Regions from separate parts of the Mesorhizobium sp. B2-3-15 genome, predicted to be linked through region 1. Evidence: riboswitches for the same ligand, from Rfam matches in the RefSeq annotation. Region 1 holds a riboswitch; each other region holds the start of a gene.

What was found. A riboswitch is a leader RNA that binds a small molecule or an ion and turns the genes downstream of it on or off. The one in region 1 is predicted to bind cobalamin.
Region 2: linked by a shared signal. The riboswitch ahead of FJ954_RS00700 (aromatic ring-hydroxylating dioxygenase subunit alpha) and the one ahead of FJ954_RS07900 (DUF1636 family protein) in region 1 are both predicted to bind cobalamin.
Region 3: linked by a shared signal. The riboswitch ahead of bluB (5,6-dimethylbenzimidazole synthase) and the one ahead of FJ954_RS07900 (DUF1636 family protein) in region 1 are both predicted to bind cobalamin.

What each region holds. Positions count from the first base shown of each region.
Region 1 covers NZ_VFVO01000003.1:144,587-152,215, forward strand. The annotation lists gene cobG (precorrin-3B synthase) at 1-1,151, opposite strand, end outside; gene cobN (cobaltochelatase subunit CobN) at 1,148-4,522, opposite strand; gene cobW (cobalamin biosynthesis protein CobW) at 4,542-5,579, opposite strand; gene FJ954_RS07900 (DUF1636 family protein) at 5,582-6,010, opposite strand; cobalamin riboswitch at 6,048-6,255, opposite strand; gene FJ954_RS07905 (winged helix-turn-helix domain-containing protein) at 6,285-7,484, opposite strand.
Region 2 covers NZ_VFVO01000001.1:144,329-151,957, reverse strand. The annotation lists gene FJ954_RS00715 (serine kinase) at 1-153, opposite strand, end outside; gene FJ954_RS00710 (PqqD family peptide modification chaperone) at 186-617, opposite strand; gene FJ954_RS00705 (hybrid-cluster NAD(P)-dependent oxidoreductase) at 759-1,859, opposite strand; gene FJ954_RS00700 (aromatic ring-hydroxylating dioxygenase subunit alpha) at 1,937-3,184, opposite strand; cobalamin riboswitch at 3,297-3,499, opposite strand; gene FJ954_RS00695 (DUF680 domain-containing protein) at 3,992-4,192, shown strand; gene FJ954_RS00690 (DUF680 domain-containing protein) at 4,262-4,468, shown strand; gene FJ954_RS00685 (DUF680 domain-containing protein) at 4,539-4,787, shown strand; gene ugpC (sn-glycerol-3-phosphate ABC transporter ATP-binding protein UgpC) at 4,862-5,974, opposite strand; gene FJ954_RS00675 (alpha-glucosidase) at 6,004-7,629, opposite strand, start outside.
Region 3 covers NZ_VFVO01000005.1:45,584-53,212, reverse strand. The annotation lists gene FJ954_RS11900 (MFS transporter) at 1-372, opposite strand, end outside; gene FJ954_RS11895 (TetR/AcrR family transcriptional regulator) at 493-1,101, shown strand; gene FJ954_RS11890 (hypothetical protein) at 1,191-2,174, shown strand; partial or broken gene bluB (5,6-dimethylbenzimidazole synthase) at 2,291-2,896, opposite strand; cobalamin riboswitch at 2,968-3,150, opposite strand; gene FJ954_RS11880 (histone deacetylase family protein) at 3,329-4,255, shown strand; gene FJ954_RS11875 (exodeoxyribonuclease VII small subunit) at 4,259-4,510, shown strand; gene FJ954_RS11870 (DUF2277 domain-containing protein) at 4,602-4,868, shown strand; gene FJ954_RS11865 (pirin family protein) at 4,908-5,828, shown strand; gene dxs (1-deoxy-D-xylulose-5-phosphate synthase) at 5,902-7,629, shown strand, end outside.

The sequences.
Region 1 (7,629 bases):
GCTCCATTTTCGCCGCCGACTATTGTGAGCGCTGCCGGGGCGGGATTGGCGCAGCCCTTGGCGCAGCCCGACACGTGCAGCGTGAAATCCAGGATGTCCGCGTTTTCGGTGGCGATCGCCTCGGCGATGTCGCGGGTCGCGATCCGGGCGGAGTCGCAGGCCGGGGCGCCGGGGCAAGCCGCGATGCGCGTGCGCGGGTCGGTGGGAGAGGTGACGAAGCCGAGGGTGGCGGCGGTATCTTGAAGGGATTGATTGGCTTCCGTCGGCTGGCCGAGGAAAAGCAAGGCGCGGCCGGGGGCGAGGCGGATCTCTGACGTGCCGAGAGCAAGAGCTTTTTGCGCGAGGCCGATGATCTTGTCCGCCGGCATGCTGCCGTAGGGGAGGCCGATGCCGAAGGTGAAAATGTCGCCGGCTAAGGAGAAAAGGCCGATAGGCTTGCGCGAGGCGCTCCCCTCTGAGGGGGGCGCCGTAGAGTGCCAACCTGCGAGAGAGGCCAACTGCCGCTCCGACAAATCCCGTGTGTGTGCGTCCTGACCTTTCTCAGCGACCATCCGAAGCGCCGCGACAGCAATGTCGCGCGCCGCATCTTCGCCAGCCGTCGCAAGTCGCTTCTCACTTTGGCTGTCACCGGCAACTGATATAGCCCAAAGAGTGCCAGCGCTGACCCCAACCGCCTTCAGCCTGACATCGGCCGTCACCGCATCCAGAGTCAGCTGCCCGCCGCCGTCGACGACCACCGAAACCTTCGGCCCCAGCCTTGGTGCCAGTCCGGCATCTTCGATCGCCGCCATGATCCGCTCAGCCATCGCCCGGGGATCCGCAATCTCGTGTGGGTCGATACCCGCCAGCGGGCCGGTCTCGACCGGTACGCCGGTGCGCACCGCGATGCCCAGCGCATCGACCTCCGCCGCCAGCAACGCGGCACTTTCCGTTGTCAGGCCGCGGATCTGCAGGCTGCCGCGGGCCGTCACTTCCATGATGCCGTTGCCGTGCCGCGAGGCGGACTCAGCCAGGGCGATCAAGAGCTTCGGGGACAACCCTCCGGAAGATGGGCCTCCAGCGACCGGGTTGAGCCGCACCAGCAGGCCGTCGCCTGTCTGCATCGGTGCGGACAGAGCAGGGCAGGCGCCACGGCGCGAGAAGGCGTTCATGCCGCGACCCCGAGCGCGTTGGCCTCGGCGATCAGCGCGGCGAGATCGTCGTCGATGGAATTGCGCAAGGGATGCCAGAGGCCGCGCCGGCGCGCCGACAGGAAGCGCTCGGCAATGACTTTGGCGGCAGCGGGATTTTCGCGCAGGATAAAGGCGCGGACGTCGGCGTCGCCAAGATAGGCATCGTGCACGGCCTGGATCAGCGCGCCTGAAATCGCATGGGTGGTCTCGGCGAAGCCGACCAGCCGGTCGACGGTTTCGGCGAATTCGGAGGCGCCGCGCGGGCCGTGGCGCATCTGGCCCGATATGAAACGTGAATTGACCGCACGGGCGCGCACCACGCGCGAGACCGCCTCGGCGACCGATCGCGGTTTCGGCCTCTGCGGATCCGTGGTGTCGAGCACGATGATGTCGGCGTTCCTGCCAAGTGTGGCCAAGGCGGCCGAGAAGCCGCCGATGAAAGCGACGTCGGCGGAGCCTTCGAGAATGTCGCGGCCGGGGTCGTCGCCGGTGTGGACGAGAAGATCGGCCTCGGCGATGCGGCCTTCAAATGCTCCAGGTGCCGAGACGCCTTCGCCGCCGGCACCGCCATAGGCATGCGAGGTCGCGTCGAGATAGGCGCGGCCGATCTCTTCGCGCGCCGTCCAGTCGCCACTCGACAGCATGTCTTCGACGCCGGCGCCGTACGTGCCGGGCGAAGTGCCGAAGATCCGTGGGCTGACCTTGCCGTCGGCGCGGGTTTTGGCGGCGAGCGGGTTTTCCGAATCGTCCTCGTCGCGCGCGGCAACGGCCTTGGCGGCGGCGTCGATCAGTGCAATCTGGGTCGGGAACATGTCGCGGAACAGACCTGATATACGCCAGGTGACGTCGACACGCGGGCGGCCGAGCGCCGCCGGGGGCAGTACCTCGATGCCGGTGACGCGGCCGGTGGCAGTGTCCCATTGCGGTCGGCAGCCCATCAAGGCCAGGCCCTGCGCGATCTCCTCGCCGCCGGTGCGCAGCGAAGCCGAGCCCCAGAGATCGATCACCAGCGAACGCGGCCAGTCGCCATGCGACTGCGTGTAGCCGCGCACCACTTCTTCCGCCGCGGCTTTGCCAAGATCATATGCGGTGGGCGTCGGCATGGTGCGCGGATCCGAGGTGAACAGGTTGCGGCCGGTGGGCAAAACATCGGAACGACCGCGCGCGGGTGCGCCGGCCGGGCCCGCCTTGACGTGACGGCCATCGAGCGCCGCGAGCAGGGAGGCTTTCTCGGTGTCCGCGCTTTGCCGGCGCCTGGAGTCTGGTTCGTCGTTTGGAACGCGGCCGTAGATGTGCAGCCCGTCCTTGATGGCGAAATCCTTGAGGTCGCAGAGCCAGGCGTCGATGCGGCGCAGCGCTTCGTCGGGCGCGTCGGTCTTGGCGACGCCGGCTTCCGAGGCAAGGCCGGTCTTTTGCGCGGTTTCGACAATCAGCCTGGCGAGCCGGTCGCGGCGACGGCGGTCGAGCCCGTCGGCCTGGGCGTATTCGTCGACCAGCCGCTCGAGCTCGTGCTGGTCCTCGTCCAGCCCGGCGCCTGCCAGCGGCGGCGGCAAATGGCCAAGCGTGACGGCGGCAATGCGCCGTTTGGCCTGCGCTGCTTCGCCGGGATTGGAGACGATGAAGGGATAGATGACGGGTAATGCGCCGGTGACGATCTCGGGAAAGCAGGTTGGCGACAGCGCGACGGTCTTGCCGGGCAACCATTCCAGCGTGCCGTGGGCGCCGACATGGACGAGAGCGTGGACGCTGAGCGATTTGCGCAGCCACAGGCCAAAGGCGATCAGGGCATGGCGCGGGGGGAGGGTCGGATCGTGGTAGTCGGCGCGACGGTCGGCCGAGCGGCCCCGGTCGGGGGCGAGGGCCACGGTGACATTGCCGAAATGCGCGGCGCGGAAGGGGAAGTGGTGTTTGCCGGATAGCGAAGGTGTGTGCGAGCGCAAACCTGTCTCGCTTTCCGCTCTGCCCCAAGCAGCCTCTACAGCGGCAGTTGCAGACGTCGGTAACTCCGTCGAAAAGGAGTTATAGTCTGCCAGCCTCAGCCCATCACTGCCCCGCTCCAGCAAATCCAGCAATTCACGCGGTGTTTGCGGAATCCCCTCAACGGCATAGCCCTGTTCGCTCAAGTCGTGCAGCATGGCCAGCACGCTGGACGGCACGTCCAGCCCGACCGCATAGCCGGTGCGGCCAGGTGCACCGGGATAATCGGGAATGAGGATCGCGAGCTTGCGCTCCTCCCGTCTTGTCTCCCGCAGCCGGATGAAAGCCGCGACTCGCCCCGCCACTTGCTCCACCCGATCCAGTTCCGGCCGGTTCGCCAACGCACGATGGCCAAGCGCCGGATCGATATCGCTCTCGGCCTTGAAGGAAATGGCGCCGGCGAGGATGCGGCCGTCGAGTTCGGGCAGCACGACATGCATGGCAAGGTCGGCGGGCGCCAGGCCGCGCTGGTTCTTTTCCCAGATGTCGCGGCGCGTGGTGGCGACGATGACCTGGAAGACGGGCACGCTGGCGCGGTCGAACAGGGTTTCGACGCCGGGCTCGGCGCCGGAAGCGAACGCGGTCGCGGTGACGATCGCGGCGGGTTTCAGCGATGCGATGGCATTTTCGACGAACGCCAGCGACACCGGATCCTTCAGACTGGAAACGAAGATCGGCACCGGTGCCAATCCCCTGGAGCGCAAAGCCTCGGCCAGCGCATCGATCGGGGCGACATCGGCGGCGAGCAGCATCGATCGGTAGAAGAGAATCGGGATAATGGGAGTGCCGCTATTGGAACCGGTCGGCTCCTCCGCGACCCCCAATCCAGCCTGATAGTAACCGGCCTTCGGCACGCTGACCGGGTTGGCGACGGGCGCATCCTGTCCAGCCAAGCCTGCCAGCCTGTGCACCAGCGCGCCCATATTGGCCGGGCCGCCCTCGCGGAAATAGCCGAGCAGGCCGTCCAGTTCGGCGCGCGGCAGCGTCGAGGCTTCGATCAGCCTGAGATCCTCGTCATGGCTTTCACCGGGAAGCAGCGCCAGTTTGATGCCGCGTTCGCGGGCAATCACCGCCAGTTGGTCGCAGCCATAGCGCCACCAGTCGTAGCCGCCGAGGATGCGCACCAGGATGATTTTGGCGTGGCGGGCGACGCTGTCTATCCAGAGGTCGACGGACATGGGATGGCGCAGGTCGCGCAGTGCGGCCAGCCGCATCGAGGGCAGGCGACCGGCATCGGCCTTCCACGCCGCAGCCAGTCCGGCGAGATCGCTGTCGGTGAAGGACAGGGCCACGATATCCGCCGGCACCTGCCTGAGATCGACAGGCTCGGCGAGATCGTCGAGCGAGGCGGAGGTCGTGGTGAGGATGTGCATCGCGGCCCGGGCCTGAAAATCAGCCGGCGAGGATACGTTCGATCGCCGGGCGGTTCAGCCCCTTGAGGCCAATGACGACGAGGCGCGAGCGACGGTCGTCCCCAGCGGTCCAGGCGCGGTCATAGTAATGATTGACGCGCGGGCCGACGGCTTGCAGCAGGAGCCGCATAGGTTTGCCGCCGACCTCGACGAAGCCTTTCACGCGCAGCACGTTTTCCTGTTCGGCGGCCGCGGCGACGCGCTTTGCCAGCTCGCCGGGATTGGCGATCGAGGGAATGTCGACGATGAACGTGTCGAAGTCGTCATGCTCATGGTCGAATGCGCCGTCATGGTGGGACTTGCGGTTCTCGATGTCGTCCTCGACGGCGAGACCGAGCCCGAGCAGCACCGAGGGATCGACCTTGCCATGAGACGTCGGCACGATCTTTACGGCGCGGGCGGAGTGTTCGTTGATAATGGCGTTGGCGCGGGCTGAACCGGCGGCATCCATCAAGTCGCTCTTCGACAGGATGATCAGGTCGGCGCAGGCAATCTGGTCCTCGAACACTTCCTCGACGGGGTCGTCATGGTCGAGGCTCTCGTCCTGCGCGCGCTGCGCCTGCAGGGCGTCCATGTCATTGGCGACGCGGCCTTCCGCCAGTGCGGGACCGTCGACCACGGCGATGACGCCATCGACCGTTACGCGGCTCTTCACCGTCGGCCACTGGAAAGCCTGGACCAGCGGCTTGGGCAGGGCGAGGCCCGAGGTTTCGATCAGGATATGGTCGACCTTAGGCGTCAGCGACAGGATCTGGTCGAGCGCCGGCACGAAATCATCGGCCACGGTGCAGCAGATACAGCCATTGGCCAGTTCGACGATGTTTTCCTCTGGGCAGGTGTCGATGCCGCATCCCTTGAGGATCTCGCCGTCGATGCCGATGTCGCCGAACTCGTTGACGATGATGGCAATCCGCTTGCCGCCGGCATTTTCCAGGAGATGGCGGACCAGTGTCGTCTTGCCGGCGCCGAGGAAGCCGGTGACGACGGTGCAGGGAACGCGGGACAGAGATGTTGTCATGATCAGTCTTTCAGCATGTCGAGGGGAGGGATGCGGGCAACGAGGCCGCGCTTGAGGCTATCGGGCCTGCCCCGCCAGGGAATGAGGCCGTCGCTCGAGGTGGCGAAGAGTTTCGCGCCGGTGACGAGATCGGCGCCGCTGGTCGTGGTTAGATCGCCGAACACATAGCTCCAGCAGCCGTCGCGCAGGACCGCGGCGCTCAGCCGGCGCTTGCAATTGCCGAGGCATTCGACCGTGCGGATGCGAATGTTCTCGCCCGAGGCGGCTTGGCGCGTATCTTCGGCCAAAAGTTCGCCGGCCCGGGGATGGGCATCGGAGCCGGTCTCGTCGCGACAGGAAGCGCAGACGATGACCGTGATGCCGGCCAGGGGATGATCCCCGCCGGACGAAATGTCGGTTGTTTCAGCCGAAAAACTGCTGTCGCGATCCACATCAGGCTCCTTGCCCGGAAAACCCGCCAGGCGATCGGATTCTTGCATTCCAGACGGCAGGTCTCCTGGCTCGCGGGTCATCGCCTTGGGTAGCCGCCTTCCCGGGACAATCCCAGTGGCTTTCGGCCTTGGCTCTTCGCTCACAGTTGCGGGGACAGCCGCGGATTTGGGATCTTCAATCCCGCACCGCATTCCCTCTTGGCTCCTCCCTTTGCCGAGAGGAGACCGTCTGGATGGGATTTAGGCTCTTGCGGGCAGCGGTGTCAACGCGAGCTTACGACACCGCGATGTCGGACAGCGCCGGGCCGAGATCGCCGGCAGGCGTTATTTCCATGCGCTCGAGGCCAAGCCAGCCCTGCATCTGCTTCAATTCCTCGAAGAGTTGAGCCGCAGTCTCCGCCGGTGCGTTGGCCTGCGCATAGGCCGCATGGACACGCAGGACACTGGCCGGCCGGTCAGCCTTGAGGTCGACGCGCGCCACGATCCTGTCGCCGAGCAGGAAAGGCAGGACATAGTAGCCGTATTGGCGCTTGTCGGCCGGCGTGTAGATTTCGATGCGGTAATGGAAGTCGAACAGCCGCTCCGAGCGCGAATGCTCGAAGACGACCGGATCGAACGGCGCCAGCAGAGCGCGGGCCTCGATCTTGCGCGGGATACGGGCGTCCTTGTGAAGGTAAGCCGGCTTGTCCCAGCCCTCGACACGGACCGGCAGCAAGTCGCCGAGTTCGACCAGTTCCTCCAGCCGGCCTTTCATGTCGGCCGGCGAGAGCCGAAAATAATCGCGCAGGTCGCCTGATGTCGCCACGCCATGGGCACGGGCGGAAATGCGCAGCAATTCGCGGTGCGCGTCCTCAGGTGTCGGTACCGGCAGATCGAGGATCGCCTGCGGCAGCACGCGCTCCGGCAGGTCGTAAAAGCGCTCGAAGCCGCGCCGGTGCGCGGTGGTGATGCGCCCGGCCCAGAACAGCCATTCGAAGGCGTGCTTGGCATGGCTCCAACCCCACCAGCCACCGGAGCCTTTCTGGCCTTCGAGCGCCGAAGCGGCGATCGGCCCGCGCGCGACGACCTCGCGGTAGATCTCTTCTATATAGGCGGCGTGCTCGCGGCCCCATTTGGCCAGCCCCAGATACATTTCATCGCCTTGCTCGGCGCGCTGCATGCGCCAGCGCATCAGTGGGTAGGTCCCGACCGGCAGGAACGAGGCTTCATGCGCCCAATATTCGAAGACGGTGCGCTTGCGCGTTACGGCGGCGTTGTCGAGCAAAGCGAGGGGATAGGGGCCGAGACGCGAATAGAGCGGCATGTAATGAGCGCGCACCACCGCACTGACGGAATCGATCTGCAACAGGCCGGTGCGGGACAGAACGCGGGCGAAATGGCGGCGGTCCGGCGTGCCGGCGGGGCGGGGATCGAGAAATCCCTGGGCGGCGAGGGCAATGCGCCGGGCGGCGGCAAGCGAGATCTTTTCCTTCATGCGTATGCGTCCCTGATGGACCTGTCTGGCGTCATTGCCCGGCGTGATTCCCGTCCATGCTAGCAGGGTTTTGGCGGCAACCCTGTCAGGAGATAAAAGTGGAGTAAAAAGCGAAGGAAATCAAACAGGAGCGGATGGGACCAGT
Region 2 (7,629 bases), on a different contig from region 1:
ATCGGCAAGCACGCCGTGACCGAGATGCGCGGTCAGTTCAAGCCAGGGCAGGCGAACTTTTCGCGTGGTCGGATAGCGCGCGGCCGCGCCTTCAGCGGCGGCGATGAGATACCTGGCGTAATCCGGCAAGGTTTCGAGCGTGACGCGCGGCATCAATCGCCTTCCATCACGCTGCGGCCGCCCCGTCAGGAAGCCTGCTTGACCGCCGGCCAGCCGAGAGGTTCCTCGACCTCGTGGATGGGATCAACGACGATCAGGTCGGCGAGGTCGTCGTGAATGCTCACATTGAGCGGCTCGTTCGTGGCGGCAAGCTCGGCAGGCAAATCGCCCGGCAAAGGCTGCGCCGCCGCGTCCAAGCGCACCAGCAAACCCAATTCGAGCAATTGCGATATGAAGCGTTCGAGTTCGGCCTGGCCTATTGTCGAGCCGCCGGCGCTCAGCCCGACCAGAGCCTGGGCGTCCGCGCCGGATGAAAGCGCCTGCCATACCTTGCTGCCGGAATCGGAAAAGCCGAAATATTTGCCATTGGCAAGATTGAGCACCACGGCCTCGCCATCGAAAGATTCGAAAACGATATCCCGGCTCGCTACCGCATAGGCGTGGGAGTCATGCGTCATTGTTGCCCCGTCCTGCATTTCCTGCCCGCCAGCAGGACCGCTTCCACCAACAACGCCTGTAAACTTTCAGGTCTTCCTTGGCAAGGTAACCTTTGCCGGCAACGCGGGACCATTTCCGGGTTCAGTCGAAAGCCGGGCGGATCAAGCCTCGATTTCAAGCGGCGACAATGGCTTGGAACAACAGGCCAGGATGAAGCCATCATCGATCTCATGATCGAGGATGCCGCCATTGTGGCTCATCTCGACGCTGCCGGAGACTTTCTTCACTTTGCAAGTTCCGCACAGGCCGAATTCGCAGGCGGCCGGTATTCGCACACCCCAGGCGCGCGCCGTCTGCAGCACCGTCTGGCCGGCGACACAGTCGGCGTCGACATCCGAAAGCGCGAAGCGGATCGGCGTCGCGGCTTCGACGCAAATCGCCGCGCCGTCTTCAGCCGGCGAGGCAAACGGCGCTGGGATTTCCTCCATCGCCGGCGCGGCAAAGCTCTCCTGATGGTATTTTGCCATGTCGAACCCGGCGGCCTCCAGCATGCCGCGCACGGCGCGCATGAAAGGGTCGGGGCCGCAGCAGAAGATTTCGCGTTCGCGGAAATCGGGCGCCAGGAGCGGCAGCCGGATGGCGTCGATGCGGCCCATATGGCCGTACCAGCCCTCGCGGCTCGACCGCTCCTCGATCATGAAGCCGAGCGACAGGCCCGGCATATGGCCGCCGAGCAGTTCGAGTTCCTTGCGAAAGATGATCTCTTCCGGGCGCCGCGCGCAATTGACGAAGCCGACATCGGTCCATGGCGCGCAGTCGTTCAGCCAGCGCAGCATCGACATCATCGGCGTCACGCCCGAACCGGCCGAGATGAACAGGTATTTCGCCGCCGGGGGGCTGTGCAGCGAAAAGTCGCCGCCCGGTCCATAGGCCTTGACGTGCGAGCCGGGCGTCAGGTGATCGAACATCCAGCGTGTGCCGACGCTGCCCGCCTGCGCCTTCACCGTCACCGCGATCGAGAATGGCCGTGACGGCGATGATGACAGCGTGTAGGTGCGCATCAGCGGGCCGTCCGGTGTCGGCAATTCCAGCGTCACGAACTGGCCCGGCTTGTAGCGGAACCAGGTCTGGTTGTCGGAGCGGAAGGTGAAGGTCTTGACGTCGGGCGCCTCGTCGCTGACGCCGGTTACTTCCAGCACCTGCAGCCTGTCGTTCCACGGCGCCATCTGGTCGAGGTGGCGATAGAGGCCAAGATCAGTCATGGCGTTCATCCCTGCATACCTTTCATTTTGGGCGTGTCGTGATCCCAAAGCCGCTGCACAGTTTTGGCCGACATGCGCTAGGCGACACTGCGCAGAGCAGGCCGGCCGTCTTCGGAAAGCCGTGGGCCGATAAAGCGCGCGTACCAGTCGACGAACTGGATGACGCCGCCCTCGTGCAGCTCCGAATAGGGACCGGGCTCGTAGGCCGGCGACAGGATGCCGAAGGCATTTTCCTCGACGATGCGGCGGTCCTGGTCGTTGGTCTCGGTCCAGACATGGGTGAGTTCGGCGAGATCGTAGTCGACGCCTTCCACGGCATCCTTGTGGACCAGCCATTTGGTCGTAACCGCTGTTTCCGTGGCGCTGACCGGCAGCACGCGGAACGTCACCGCATGATCCACGAGGATATGGTTCCAGGTTGTCGGGTAGTGATAGTGCATCAGCGTGCCGATCCGGTCGGCCGAGACGCTGTCGGACAGGTTCTTCTTCACCGCCCGCTTGCCGGTCATCGTGTAGCTCTGGGCATCGCGCAGCAGCGGCGCGCGGGTGGCGCGGTATTGTCCGGCCGGGTCGATGCGAAACTTGCTGGGCAGGCCAACAGCTTCGCACTTCGCCCAGTGGGCCAGCATCTCCGGATCGCTGTCGGCGCCTTGCACGCCGGTCACGGTCGGCGCTTCCGGGAAGGTCTTGCACAGCTCAGGATGGTTGCCCGCGCAATGGTAGCATTCGCGGTTGTTTTCCCAGACCAGCTTCCAGTTGCCCTTCTCGATGATCGTGCTCTCGAAGGCGATCTTGGCCTCGCTCAGCCGGTGCGGCTGGAGATAGGGCTCGATCATCGCCCGCATCGGCGCGAAGTCGGCGGGCTCCTTGGCCAGGCAGATGAAGACATAGCCGGCGACGCTTTCGCAGGCGACCGGCTTGAGCCCGAACTGGCTCTTGTCGAACCCATCGGCCATCTGGCGGGCGAACAGCAGCCGGCCGTCGAGTTCGTAGGTCCACTGGTGATAGGGACACACCAGTTTGGCGGCCATACCCTTCTCGGTGTTGCAGACGCGGCTGCCGCGATGGCGGCAGGAATTGTGGAAAGCGTTGATCTTGCCCTGCTGATCGCGCACCAGCACGACCGGATAGTCGCCGATCTGCACGGTGATGAAGCTGCCCGGCTTGGGCAACTCGCAATCATGGCCGATGAACAGCCAGTCGCGATACCAGATCAGTTCCATGTCAAGCTTGAAGTAGTCCGGGTCGGTATAGAAGGGCTGTTCCAGCGAAAGGCCCTGTCTGCGGCCGTTTAAAAGCCTCAGCATGTCGTTGCGCGCGTCCATGTCCTGTCCTCATTTTCAAGGACTGAACTGGTGGTGATGGAGGAAGGACTGGGCGCAAGCCGGCGAAAGCCGGACAACACCATCCGCCCCTTGACCGCCCACCGCGATCAGTCGAGTTCTAGCGATCTCGGGCTGGTTTCCGGGCTCTGGAGTTGTCCTGGCGGACCATCGCGACACCTTCCCAAGCTTTCGCCCAGTGGTCTCCCGTTGCGACTTGAACTCCACCACCGTTGCGGGGGCAGCGCCGGAATCTGACCGGCTTCCCAATTCTCCGCTCCGTCGTCACGCAGCGGCACCTGAGATCGCTCGATCTAATCACGACAGGGTTTGCGACATCGGCACGAAAGCGACATCGCATCCATGCGGCGCGACACATACGCGGGATCGTCCCGGCGCAGTTGCAGCGGGGGAATCGCCTTTTCTCGCCAGGCGCGCGGGCACCGTTTTCGACCCTCAGCCGGGCCGGAAAAGGGTTAATGGTTTCGAAAAGTGACTATTAGCAGAGTCTAAAATCGAACCGAACGGTTCGTTTCTGTTGACGGTGCGTGCAGGATGGTGTGAACGCCCAGCCTTCCGACACAGTTGGTGATCGGGTCGTGATCTTAGACAACTATTTGATATCAAATGGAAAAATGAGACATGTAGAAGGCGTTGGTACAATTTCAAGTGGTGGAGTCATGGTCCACGCTGAACAACTTCGTGATTGGAAACGGCAAGGGGGCTCTCCCACATCGGGGCTGTCCGAACGACGCGATTTAATCCCAAGACACGCCGCTAGACGGACGGGAAAAATACTGGAGTACAAAAATGAAAAAGATCATTCTCACTGCCGCCGCCCTTCTGGCTATTTCCGGCAGCGCCTTCGCTAGCAGCGACCATTATGGTTCGAACGCCGCGACCCCCACGGCTACTGTCGACAGCTCCTACACCGCTTCGACCAAGAAGTCGGAGCCGGCTGCCCAGACGCCTGTGACGGGCGCCGACCACAACCTCTTCGGCAACAATTAATAGCCATCCCCGGCACGCGGCGGGTGACCCTGCCGCGCTGGTGGACCCTACAAATTCAGGAGTATTAAAATGAACAAGATCCTCATTGCTGCCGCTGCCGTTCTGGCTCTCTCCGGCAGCGCTTTCGCCGGCAGCGACAACTATGGCTCCAACGGCGCCAACCAGGCTGCTGCCGCTTCGACCGACAATTCGAACACCGCGTCGATCGGCAAGTCGGCTCCGGCCACCTCGGCGCCTGTCCAGCAGGGCAGCGACCGCAACCTCTTCGGCCACTAACGGCCATCCCACGGCCGGTAGGCTTTTGTCCGCCGGTCTGCGAGACTTCCAAAATTCAGGAGTACCTAAAATGAACAAGATCCTCATTGCCGCCGCCGCCGTTCTGGCCGTCTCCGGCAGCGCCTTCGCCGGCAGCGACAATTATGGCTCCAACGGCGTCAACCAGCCCACTGCTTCGTCGACTGTCAATGTCGATACGTCGCATACAGGTGCGATCCGCAACAGCGATTCGCCTGTCTACAAGCTGCTCAACTCGTCCGGCGACGTGCAGAAGCCGGCCCATCAGGGTGCCGATCGCAATCTCTTCGGCAACAACTAACCAGCCTGTGCAGACAAGAAGAGCGGCGGGCCAGGCCCGCCGCTTTTGTTCTTTGCATTACCGGACGGCCGTCTTCAGGCCGCCTTTGCTTCCGCTTCGTGGAGGGCAAAGGAGCGACCATCGGCATCGAAGATATGGAGATCGCCGGCATTGGCGGTCAGCCGCAGCGTCGAGCCGCGCTTGACCTCGACATTGCCCGGCAGCTTGGTCACCAGCGGCAGGTCGGCCCGGCCGATATCGACATAGACCAGCTGGACCTCGCCAAGCTGTTCGAGATAATCGACGGTCCCCTCGAACAGATAATCCGCACCGCTGGCGATCGCGAGATCTTCCGGCCGTACGCCGAAGCTGACCGCCGCTCCCTTTGCCGAAGCAGGTGTCGCGATCGGCACCGTCGCCTTGCGGCCGCCGACATGGCTGACGATGGTCGGACTGCCCGTCTTGTCGACCGTCGCCGGCAGGATGTTCATGGCCGGCGAGCCGATGAACTGGGCGACGAAGAGGTTGCCGGGGTTCTTGTAGAGTTCCATGGGCGTGCCGACCTGCTCGATGTGCCCGTCCTTCAGCACGACGATGCGGTCGGCCAGCGTCATCGCCTCGACCTGGTCGTGCGTGACGTAGATCATGGTCGTGTTGGGCATCGATTCCTTGAGCTTGGCGATCTCGATGCGCGTCGCGACGCGCAATGCGGCGTCAAGGTTCGACAGCGGTTCGTCGAACAGGAACACCTTCGGATTGCGCACGATGGCGCGGCCGATGGCGACGCGCTGCCGCTGGCCGCCCGACATCGCCTTGGGCAGACGGTCGAGATATTTGGTCAGCTGCAGGATCTCGGCGGCTTGCCGAACCCTTTTGTCGATCTCGGCCTTGCTTTCCCCACCGATCTTCATCGAGAAGGCCATGTTGTCGTAGACGGTCATGTGCGGGTAGAGGGCATAGGACTGGAACACCATGGCGATGCCGCGCTTCGAGGGTGGCACGTCGTTGACCACGTGGCCGTCGATCTTGAGTTCACCCGACGTGATTTCCTCGAGCCCGGCGATCGAGCGCAGCAAAGTCGACTTGCCGCAGCCCGACGGGCCGACGAAGACGATGAACTCGCCCGATTTGATGTCGAGGTCGATGCCGTGGAGAATGTTAAGATTGCCATAGGACTTCTTCACTTGTCTCAAATTGACATCGGCCATTGGTTTCCTCCAGTGATTCCTCGGATGTTTCAGCCTATGCGTCCGAACCAGGCGCCGTAGCCGCCGAGCTCGACCGACCCGGTGCTCGCCTGCCTGGAGAACCCGTGTCCCGGCAAAGGTTGCAGGGTTCGGTTGCCGAGGTCAACCTTCGCCGGCGTTGCGCCCAGATTGAAGACGCAGACGATCTCCTCATTGCCTGCCCGGCGGGTGAAGGCGACGGTGTCGCCCTGGCTTTCGATGAAGGCGATGTCCCCCTTGGCCAGTGCCGGATGAGCGCGGCGGAAGGCAAGAAAGCGCCGGTAATGCTCAAGCAGGGAGGTTTCGTCGCCTTGCTGCACGTTGACCGCCTGCGGCAGATGCTCGGCCGGCACCGGCAACCAGGGTTTTGCCTGGGAGAAGCCGCCATTCCTGGCATTGCCATCCCACACCATGGGCGTGCGGCAGCCGTCGCGGCCCTTGAATTCAGGCCAGAAACGGATGCCGTAGGGATCCTGCAGATCCTCGAAGCGCAGGTCGGCCTCGCCGAGGCCGAGTTCTTCGCCCTGGTAGATGCAGACCGAACCGCGCAGCGACATCAGCAATGCCGAGATGACCTTGAGATAGGCCGATGGGTCGGCCTCGTCGGCGGCCCAGCGCGAGGCCGGCCGCATCACGTCATGGTTGGAAAATGCCCAGCACGACCAGCCGTCGCTGGCCACCCGGCCAAAAGCTTCCAGCACAGAGCGGACCTTGGCGGCACTGATCTTTTCCGGCGCCAGGAAGTCGAAGGAATAGCACATGTGTACGCGCTTGCCGCCGGCGGTATAGGCGGCGACCACGTCCAGCCCGCGCTGCGAATCGCCGACTTCGCCGACCGCTGCGGTCGCCGTGTACTCGTCGAGCAGCGCGCGGAAGCGCTCGAGAAAGGCGAGGTTCTCCGGACGGCTCTTGTCGTAGATATGATCCTGGTAGTTGTAGGGATTGACCGCCGGCGCGGTCTGGTCGTTGCGCTGTTCCGGCGGCAGCGGCGGGTTGTTTTCCAGCCCCTGGCTGTGGAAGTAAAAATTGATGGTGTCGAGGCGAAAGCCGTCGACGCCGCGTTCCAGCCAGAAGCGGGTGACGTCGAGCAGCGCATCCTGGACCTGGCGATTATGGAAGTTGAGGTCCGGCTGCTCGGCCAGGAAATTGTGCAGGTAGTATTGCTGGCGGCTGGTGTCCCATTGCCAGGCCGAGCCGCCAAAGATCGACAGCCAGTTGTTGGGCGGCGTGCCGTCGGGTCTTGCATCCGCCCAGACATACCAGTCGGCCTTGGGATTGGTGCGGCTTGAGCGGCTTTCCTTGAACCAGGGGTGGATGTCGGCGGTATGCGACAGCACCTCGTCGATCATCACCTTGAGGCCCAGTCGGTGCGCCTCCGCCGTCAGCGCATCGAAATCCGCCAGCGTACCGAACATCGGGTCGACGTCACAATAATCCGAGACGTCATAGCCGAAATCCTTCATTGGCGATTTGAAGAAAGGCGAGATCCAGATGGCGTCCGCGCCAAGGGCGGCAATGTAGGGCAGCCTGCCGATGATGCCCTTGAGGTCGCCGATGCCGTCGCCATTGGAATCCTGATAGCTGCGCGGATAGATCTGGTAGATCACCGCGCCCCGCCACCAGTCGCGGTCGATGGC
Region 3 (7,629 bases), on a different contig from region 1:
CACCATGGCCGGCATGCTTGGCATCGCCGCGGCCAGCAGTGCCGACGCGAACAGCGTCCATACCGGCCAGCCTTGATTGGCCGATGCGATCAGGGCCGCGAATGCGAGCACGGAGATGATGGTGGTGGGTACGACAACCCGCGTCTGGCCGAGGCGGTCGACCAACCTCGATATCTGCGGCGCCAGGAAGGCATTGGCCAAGGCGAATGTCGCCGAAACCGCACCCGCCAGCCAGTATTCGCCACGCGTCTGCGACAGCATCGCCACGATGCCGATCGGCGCCATGGCGATCGGCAGGCGCGCCATGAAGCCGGCGGCGGCAAAGCCCCTGGCTCCGGGAGCGCGAAAGATTTCCGAATAGGGGTTTTGCATGATCCTGTTCCTCGACAAGGGGCGATTCGACAATTACATACGAGACGTATAAGTGTTAAATAGAGCATACGTCGCGTATGTCAATTGGCATACGGAGCGTATGTAAGTAAGGCCAGAAGCATGCATCGACCGCGCAAGGAGATGATCGCCGAGACACGCGCCAAGCTGATCGCCGCGGCGCGCCAGGCTTTCGGCACCATCGGCTATGCCGAAGCGTCGATGGATGATTTCACCGCGTCGGCCGGGCTGACGCGCGGCGCCCTTTATCATCACTTCGGCGACAAGAAGGGACTGCTTGAGGCGGTTATCGCCGAAATCGACGCGGAAATGGCGGCCCGGGTGAATGAGGTCGCGTCGCGGGCGCCGACCCGCTGGCAGCATTTCGTCGACGAATGCACCACCTATATCGAAATGGCGCTGGAGCCGGAAATCCAGCGCATCATGTTCCGGGATGGTCCGGCTGTGCTGGGCGATCCGGCACTGTGGTCGAATGCCAATGCCTGCGTCGGTTCAATGACCGATCATCTGACAGCGCTGCAGCGGGAAGGGGTGGTCGTCCCCGGCGTCGACCCGGAGTCGGCAGCGCGGCTGATCAATGGGGCGAGCAGCCAGGCCGCGCAGCGCATCGCCAATTCGCAAGATCCCGAAGCGACATCGAAGATGGTGGTGGCCGCGTTCAAGCAATTGCTCGAAGGCCTGCTGAAAAAGCCGGAAGCGCTTTCAAGATGAACCACCATGGCAGTCCCGCCACTGCCTGCAATTGACAATAGCCGGTTTGAGCGCATCCTCCGCAGCCATCTCTGAGGGGAGATTCGGGCATGTGGGATTTCGATATCGGCAGGTCGGTGTCCATCATGATGCGGACCTGGCCTTTCATTGTCTTTCGCATGATCATCTATTTTGGGATCACCCTGGCCTACATCGTGGCCACCGGCACCGGCGCCTCCGTCGGCTATGGCGTCGGCCATATTTCCACCGATCCCGACGGACCATTGTCTTTTGCGATGTGGGGCGGCGTGGTCGGTTTCGGCATCGTCTCGATCGCCGTCTACTGGATCCGCGAATACATTCTCTACGTCGTCAAGGCGGGCCATATCGCCGTCATGGTGCATCTGATCGACGGCAATGATATTCCCCACGGCCAGAACCAGATCGCCTACGCGAAAGAGGTCGTGACCGAGCGTTTTGCCGAGGCCAACATCCTTTTCGTCGTCGACCAATTGGTCAAGGGCGCCATACGCGCCATCACCGGCCTGCTCGGCGGCATCGCGGCCTTCCTGCCCATTCCTGGCCTGAGCGGCCTGGTTTCGTTCCTCAACACGGTGATTCGCCTGTCGCTGACCTATGTCGACGAGATCATTCTCGGCTACAACATCCGCATCAGTTCGTCCTCGCCGTTCGAAACCGCGCGCCAAGGCGTTGTGCTCTACGCCCAGAACGGCAAGACCATGGTCAAGAATGCCGTCTGGCTAGGGGTCATCATGTGGGGCGTGTCGTTCGTGATTTTCCTGCTGATGCTGGCTCCGGCAGCCGCTATTCTTTACGTCATGCCCGGGCAGCTCGCCGGCTGGGCTTTCGTGCTGGCAATCGTCTTTGCCTGGGCTTTCAAGGCGGCCTTCATTGAGCCGTTCGCCATTGCCTGCCTGATGCAGGTCTATTTCAAGACCATCGAGGGTCAGGTGCCCGATGCCGCCTGGGACGCCAGGCTGGCCGAAGCCTCGTCGAAGTTCAGGGAACTCAAGGACAAGGCGCTCTCCACTTTCGGCGGTTCGCGCTGGGGCACTGCCGGCGCGACGAGCTGATCAACCGGCCTCGCCGGCGCACCGGCGACGGTGCCGAGGCGCGCCACTGCTGATTTGAGCGGCGCTTCGCCTTGCCCGCGAAAAGTCTCGCTCATGATAAGCTCGGGCAACGGCAGCCGCCGGCCCCAGCCGTGTGTTTCGAGATCCGGCTTCGGTGCGAACTCGGAAACACGGCCGACGCAGAGATAGGCGATCGGTGTCACCTGGTCGGGAATGGCCAGCAAGCTTTTCAGCGCTTGCGCCTCGATGATGCTGACCCAGCCGACGCCAACGCCTTCGGCGCGTGCCGCCAGCCAGAAATTCTGCACCGCGCAGACCGTGCTGTAGAGATCCATCTCCGGATTGTGCCAGCGCCCCAGCGGCGAGCCTTTCGAGCGTTCGCGGTCGCAGGTGATGCAGATGTTGAGAGCGCTTTCGCAAATGCCTTCGAGCTTGAGCTTGCGGTAGAGCGCCTGCCGTTCTGCCTCGATTTCAGGCAGTTCCCGTTCTCGCGCGGCCAGGAACAGGTCGCGCACTTCCGCCCGCCGCGCGGCATCGCGAATGACGATGAAATTCCAAGGTTGCATGAAGCCGACCGACGGCGCGTGGTGGGCGGCAAGCAGCAGCCGCGCCAGCACCTCGTCGTCGATGGCCTCCGATGTAAAATGGCTGCGGACGTCGCGCCGCGTGAAGATGGCGCGGTAAACAGCGTCGCGCGCAATCTGGTCAAATCCATCGCCCATTGGAGTGGTCATAGCTTCCGGCATCGCTTGTCCCCTTGCGATTGCAATCGATGTCATCCGCCTGACCATGCGGATGACGATGCCTGCCAGGCCGGTCTTCTGGCTCGGGATCAACCCGCGTCCGGTGCCTTCCCGTCATCGACAGTGGCATTTACCGGCGCGGTCCCCCTCACAGCGTTGGGCACGCCACGGAGTTCAACCGTGTTCCCGATTCTCCCGCCAGGGCATTTGCAGCCAAGTGGAATCACTTGGCGTCGCAAAATGCGGCTAAAACAAACAGCCCGGCGGGCACCAGGCAGTGGTTGCGACCTTACGCCGAAGGGCCGGCGCCGCCAATGCCCGCAGCGACATGAATGGACGCAGGTTCGATTTTCCCCAGCGATCAAGCCGCAACGCATGGCCATCACGACGCCGGGGCACTAGATAGGGGGCATGGCCACCCGTCTCTACACGCACCCGATCTTTCTCGAACACATCACGCCGCCCGGTCACCCCGAGCGGCCCGACCGCCTGCGCGCCATCGAGCGCGTGCTCGACGACGAAGCTTTTGCCACGCTTGACCGCGTCGAGGCACCGCACGGCGACGAGGCGACCATCCTCTACGCGCATCCCGCCGATTTCGTCGCGCGTGTCCGCGCCGCCATCCCCGACGAAGGCATTGCCCGCATCGACGCCGACACCACCGCCAGCCCGAAAAGCTGGCAAGCGGTGATTACGGCGATCGGTGCCGCCAATGCTGCCGTCGACGACGTCTTTGCGGGCCGCGCCGACAACGTTTTCGTCGCCGCCCGTCCGCCCGGCCACCATGCCGAAAAGACCACGGCCATGGGCTTCTGCTTCTTCAACACGGCGGCAATCGCAGCGCGCCATGCGCAGAAGAAGCACGGCGCCGAGCGTGTCGCGGTCGTCGACTGGGACGTGCACCACGGCAACGGCACGCAGGATATTTTCTGGGACGATCCCTCGGTGCTCTATTGCTCGACGCACCAGATGCCGCTTTATCCCGGCACGGGCGCGAAGAGTGAGACCGGCGCCGGCAACATCGTCAATGCGCCGCTGGCGCCTCGGACGGGCAGCGAGGTGTTTCGCGATGCGTTCCTGTCGCGCGTGCTGCCGGCACTCGACAATTTCGCGCCGGATCTGATTATCGTTTCGGCCGGCTTCGACGCGCACCATCGCGACCCGCTGGCGGAAATCAATCTGACCGAGGACGATTTCGACTGGGCGACCGGCCAGCTGATGCAGCGCGCCGCAATCCACGGCGGCAACCGGCTCGTCAGCCTGCTCGAGGGCGGCTACGATCTGCAGGGATTGGCATTTTCGGTCGCCGCCCATGTCGGGCGACTGATGAAAGGATGAATGATGACCGGTGAGATCAACGAAGACGTCAAGGCGATGAGCTTTGAACAGGCACTCGACGCACTGGAGAAGATCGTCGATGATCTGGAGCGTGGCGACGTGCCGCTCGACCAGTCGATCCGGATTTACGAGCGGGGCGAGGCGCTGAAGGTCCATTGCGACCGGCTGCTGAAGGCCGCCGAGGACAAGGTCGAGAAGATCAGGCTGTCGCGCGACGGCAAGCCGGTTGGAACCGAGCCGCTCGACGCGGACTGAGGTCCGGAGCAGCCTACCGGTTTTTGGACACGATCATCATTGAGGATACAGTTCGTCCCGATTGAAACGGACAAGAGGAGATACGGAAGCGATGTGCAGAAACATCAAGACCCTGTTCAATTTTGATCCGCCGGCAACCAACGACGAAGTCCGCGACGCGGCACTGCAGTTTGTCCGCAAGCTGAGCGGCACAACGCGGCCTTCTGCCAAGAACCAGCATGCGTTCGATCATGCCGTCGAAGCCATCGCGGCATCCGCACGCGAATTGCTCGATTCCCTCGAAACCCACCAGCATCCGCGCAATCGCGAAGAGGTGGCGGCCAAATTAAAAGCAAAAGCGGCGATCCGGTTCGCCTGATATGCCCAAGCGACCATTGACCGCTGACGAGGAGAGTTCATGAGCTTCTTCCCCGGCAAGGACCCTGAGGCCGGCGATGCCTTCGCCAGCGACCAGATCGAGTTGATGGTTATCCCCAACGCCAAGGACATTGGCGGTTTCGAGGTGCGTCGCGCCTTGCCGACAGCCAAGCGGCGCCTGGTCGGGCCGTTCATCTTCTTCGATCGAATGGGCCCCGCGATCATGCGTGCCGGCCAGGCGCTCGATGTCCGTCCCCACCCGCATATCGGCCTGTCGACCGTGACCTATCTGTTCGACGGCAAGATCAGGCACCGCGATTCGCTCGGCACCGAAATGGTCATTCAACCCGGCGACGTGAACCTGATGACGGCCGGTCGCGGCATCGTCCACTCCGAACGCACGCCGCAGGAATTGCGCGGCGCGCCGATGTCGATCTCCGGCCTGCAGACCTGGTTGGCTCTGCCGGACGGCAAGGAAGAGGTGGCACCGGTGTTCGAGAACACAGCGGCGCTGCGGCTTCCCGAAATCGACGCCGAAGGCGTCAGCGGCCGCGTCGTCATCGGCGATTTCCAGGGGTTGCGGTCTCCGGTGCGGGCCGATTCCGAAACACTCTATGCAGATTTGCGGCTGGCGCCTGGCGCCAGCGTCAAAATCCCGCGCGATGCCGAGGAGCGCGCCATCTACACGCTGGAGGGCGAGGTTTCGATTTCGGGTGATGCCTTTCCAGCGGAACGGCTGCTGGTGTTCCGGCCCGGCGACGAGATCATCATATCGTCATCGATGGGTGCGCATTTCATGCTGTTCGGCGGCGCGTCTCTCGGTTCGAAGCGCTACATCTGGTGGAATTTCGTTTCCTCGTCCAAGGAGCGCATCGAGCAGGCCAAGCAGGAATGGAAGACCGGCCGCTTCGATATCGTTCCTGGCGATGAGAAAGAATTCATCCCGCTGCCGGAAGGCTGAGAAGATCGTGAGGGGCTGACCGTCCGCGTCAGCGACACGCATTTACTTTCGCCGGCCGGCGGCCTATCCGCCGATGAACAGAAAGTCTGGGCCCAACGTGAACGCAACGCCGCATACGCCGCTTCTCGATAGGGTTCGCGTCCCGGCCGACCTGCGCACGCTGGCCGAGAGCGACTTGCCGCAACTGGCATCAGAGCTTCGCCTCGAACTGATCGACGCGGTGTCGCGCACCGGCGGCCATCTCGGAGCCGGGCTGGGCGTGGTCGAACTGACCGTGGCGCTGCACTATGTCTTCAACACACCCGATGACCGGCTGATCTGGGATGTCGGCCACCAGGCCTATCCACACAAGATACTGACCGGCCGTCGCGACCGCATCCGCACCTTGCGCCAGGAAGGCGGGTTGTCGGGCTTCACCCGCCGAGCCGAGAGCGAATACGACCCGTTCGGCGCCGCCCACTCCTCGACATCGATATCGGCCGGCCTCGGCATGGCCGCCGCCCGCGACCTCTCAGGCGGGCGCAACAATGTCATCTCCGTCATCGGCGACGGCGCCATGTCGGCCGGCATGGCTTATGAGGCGATGAACAATGCCGGCGCGCTCGATGCGCGCCTCATCGTCATCCTCAACGACAATGACATGTCGATCGCCCCGCCAACCGGCGCCATGAGCGCCTATCTGGCGCGTCTGGCTTCCGGCAAGGCCTATGTCGGCCTGCGCGACTTTGGCAAGAAGCTGACCTCCTATCTAGGCAAGCGGGCCGATCGAGCCATCACCCGCGCGGTCGAGCATGCGCGCGGTTACGTCACCGGCGGCACCTTGTTCGAGGAACTCGGCTTCTATCACATCGGCCCGATTGACGGTCACAATCTGGAGCATCTCATCCCGGTCCTGAAAAATGTCCGTGACAACGGCAAGGGTCCGGTGCTGATCCATGTCGTCACCCAGAAGGGCAAGGGCTACGCGCCGGCGGAAGCGGCCGCCGACAAGTATCATGGCGTCAACAAATTCGACGTCATCACCGGCGCACAGGCCAAGGCGCCGGCCAATGCACCGGCCTACACCAAGGTGTTTGCCGAAAGCCTGATCCAGGAGGGCCGCGAGGACGACCGCATCGTCGCCGTCACCGCCGCCATGCCGGGCGGCACCGGCCTCGACCTGTTCGGCGAGGTGTTTCCGTCAAGGACTTTCGACGTCGGCATTGCCGAGCAGCATGCGGTGACCTTCGCCGCCGGCCTGGCGACGGAAGGCTACAAGCCCTTCGCCGCGATCTATTCGACCTTCCTGCAGCGTGCCTACGATCAGGTCGTCCATGACGTCGCGATCCAGAAACTGCCGGTGCGTTTCCCCATCGATCGCGCCGGCTTTGTCGGCGCCGACGGTGCCACCCATTGCGGCGCGTTCGACACCACCTTCCTGGCAAGCCTGCCGGGCTTCGTCGTAATGGCCGCGGCCGACGAGGCGGAATTGCGTCACATGGTGCGCACCGCCGCCAGCTATGACGACGGGCCGATCGCCTTCCGCTATCCGCGCGGCAACGGCGTCGGCGTCGACATGCCCGAGCGCGGCTCTGTTCTGGAGATCGGCAAAGGCCGCGTCGTCCGGGAAGGCAGCAAGGTTGCCCTCCTGTCCTTCGGCACAAGGCTGCAGGATTGCCTCATCGCGGCCGAGGAACTCGGCGCGGCCGGGCTTTCCACCACGGTCGCCGATGCCCGTTTCGCCAAGCCGCTCGACCAGGATCTGATCCGGCGGCTGGCCCGCTCGCATGAGGTTCTGGTGACGGTGGAGGAGGGCGCAATT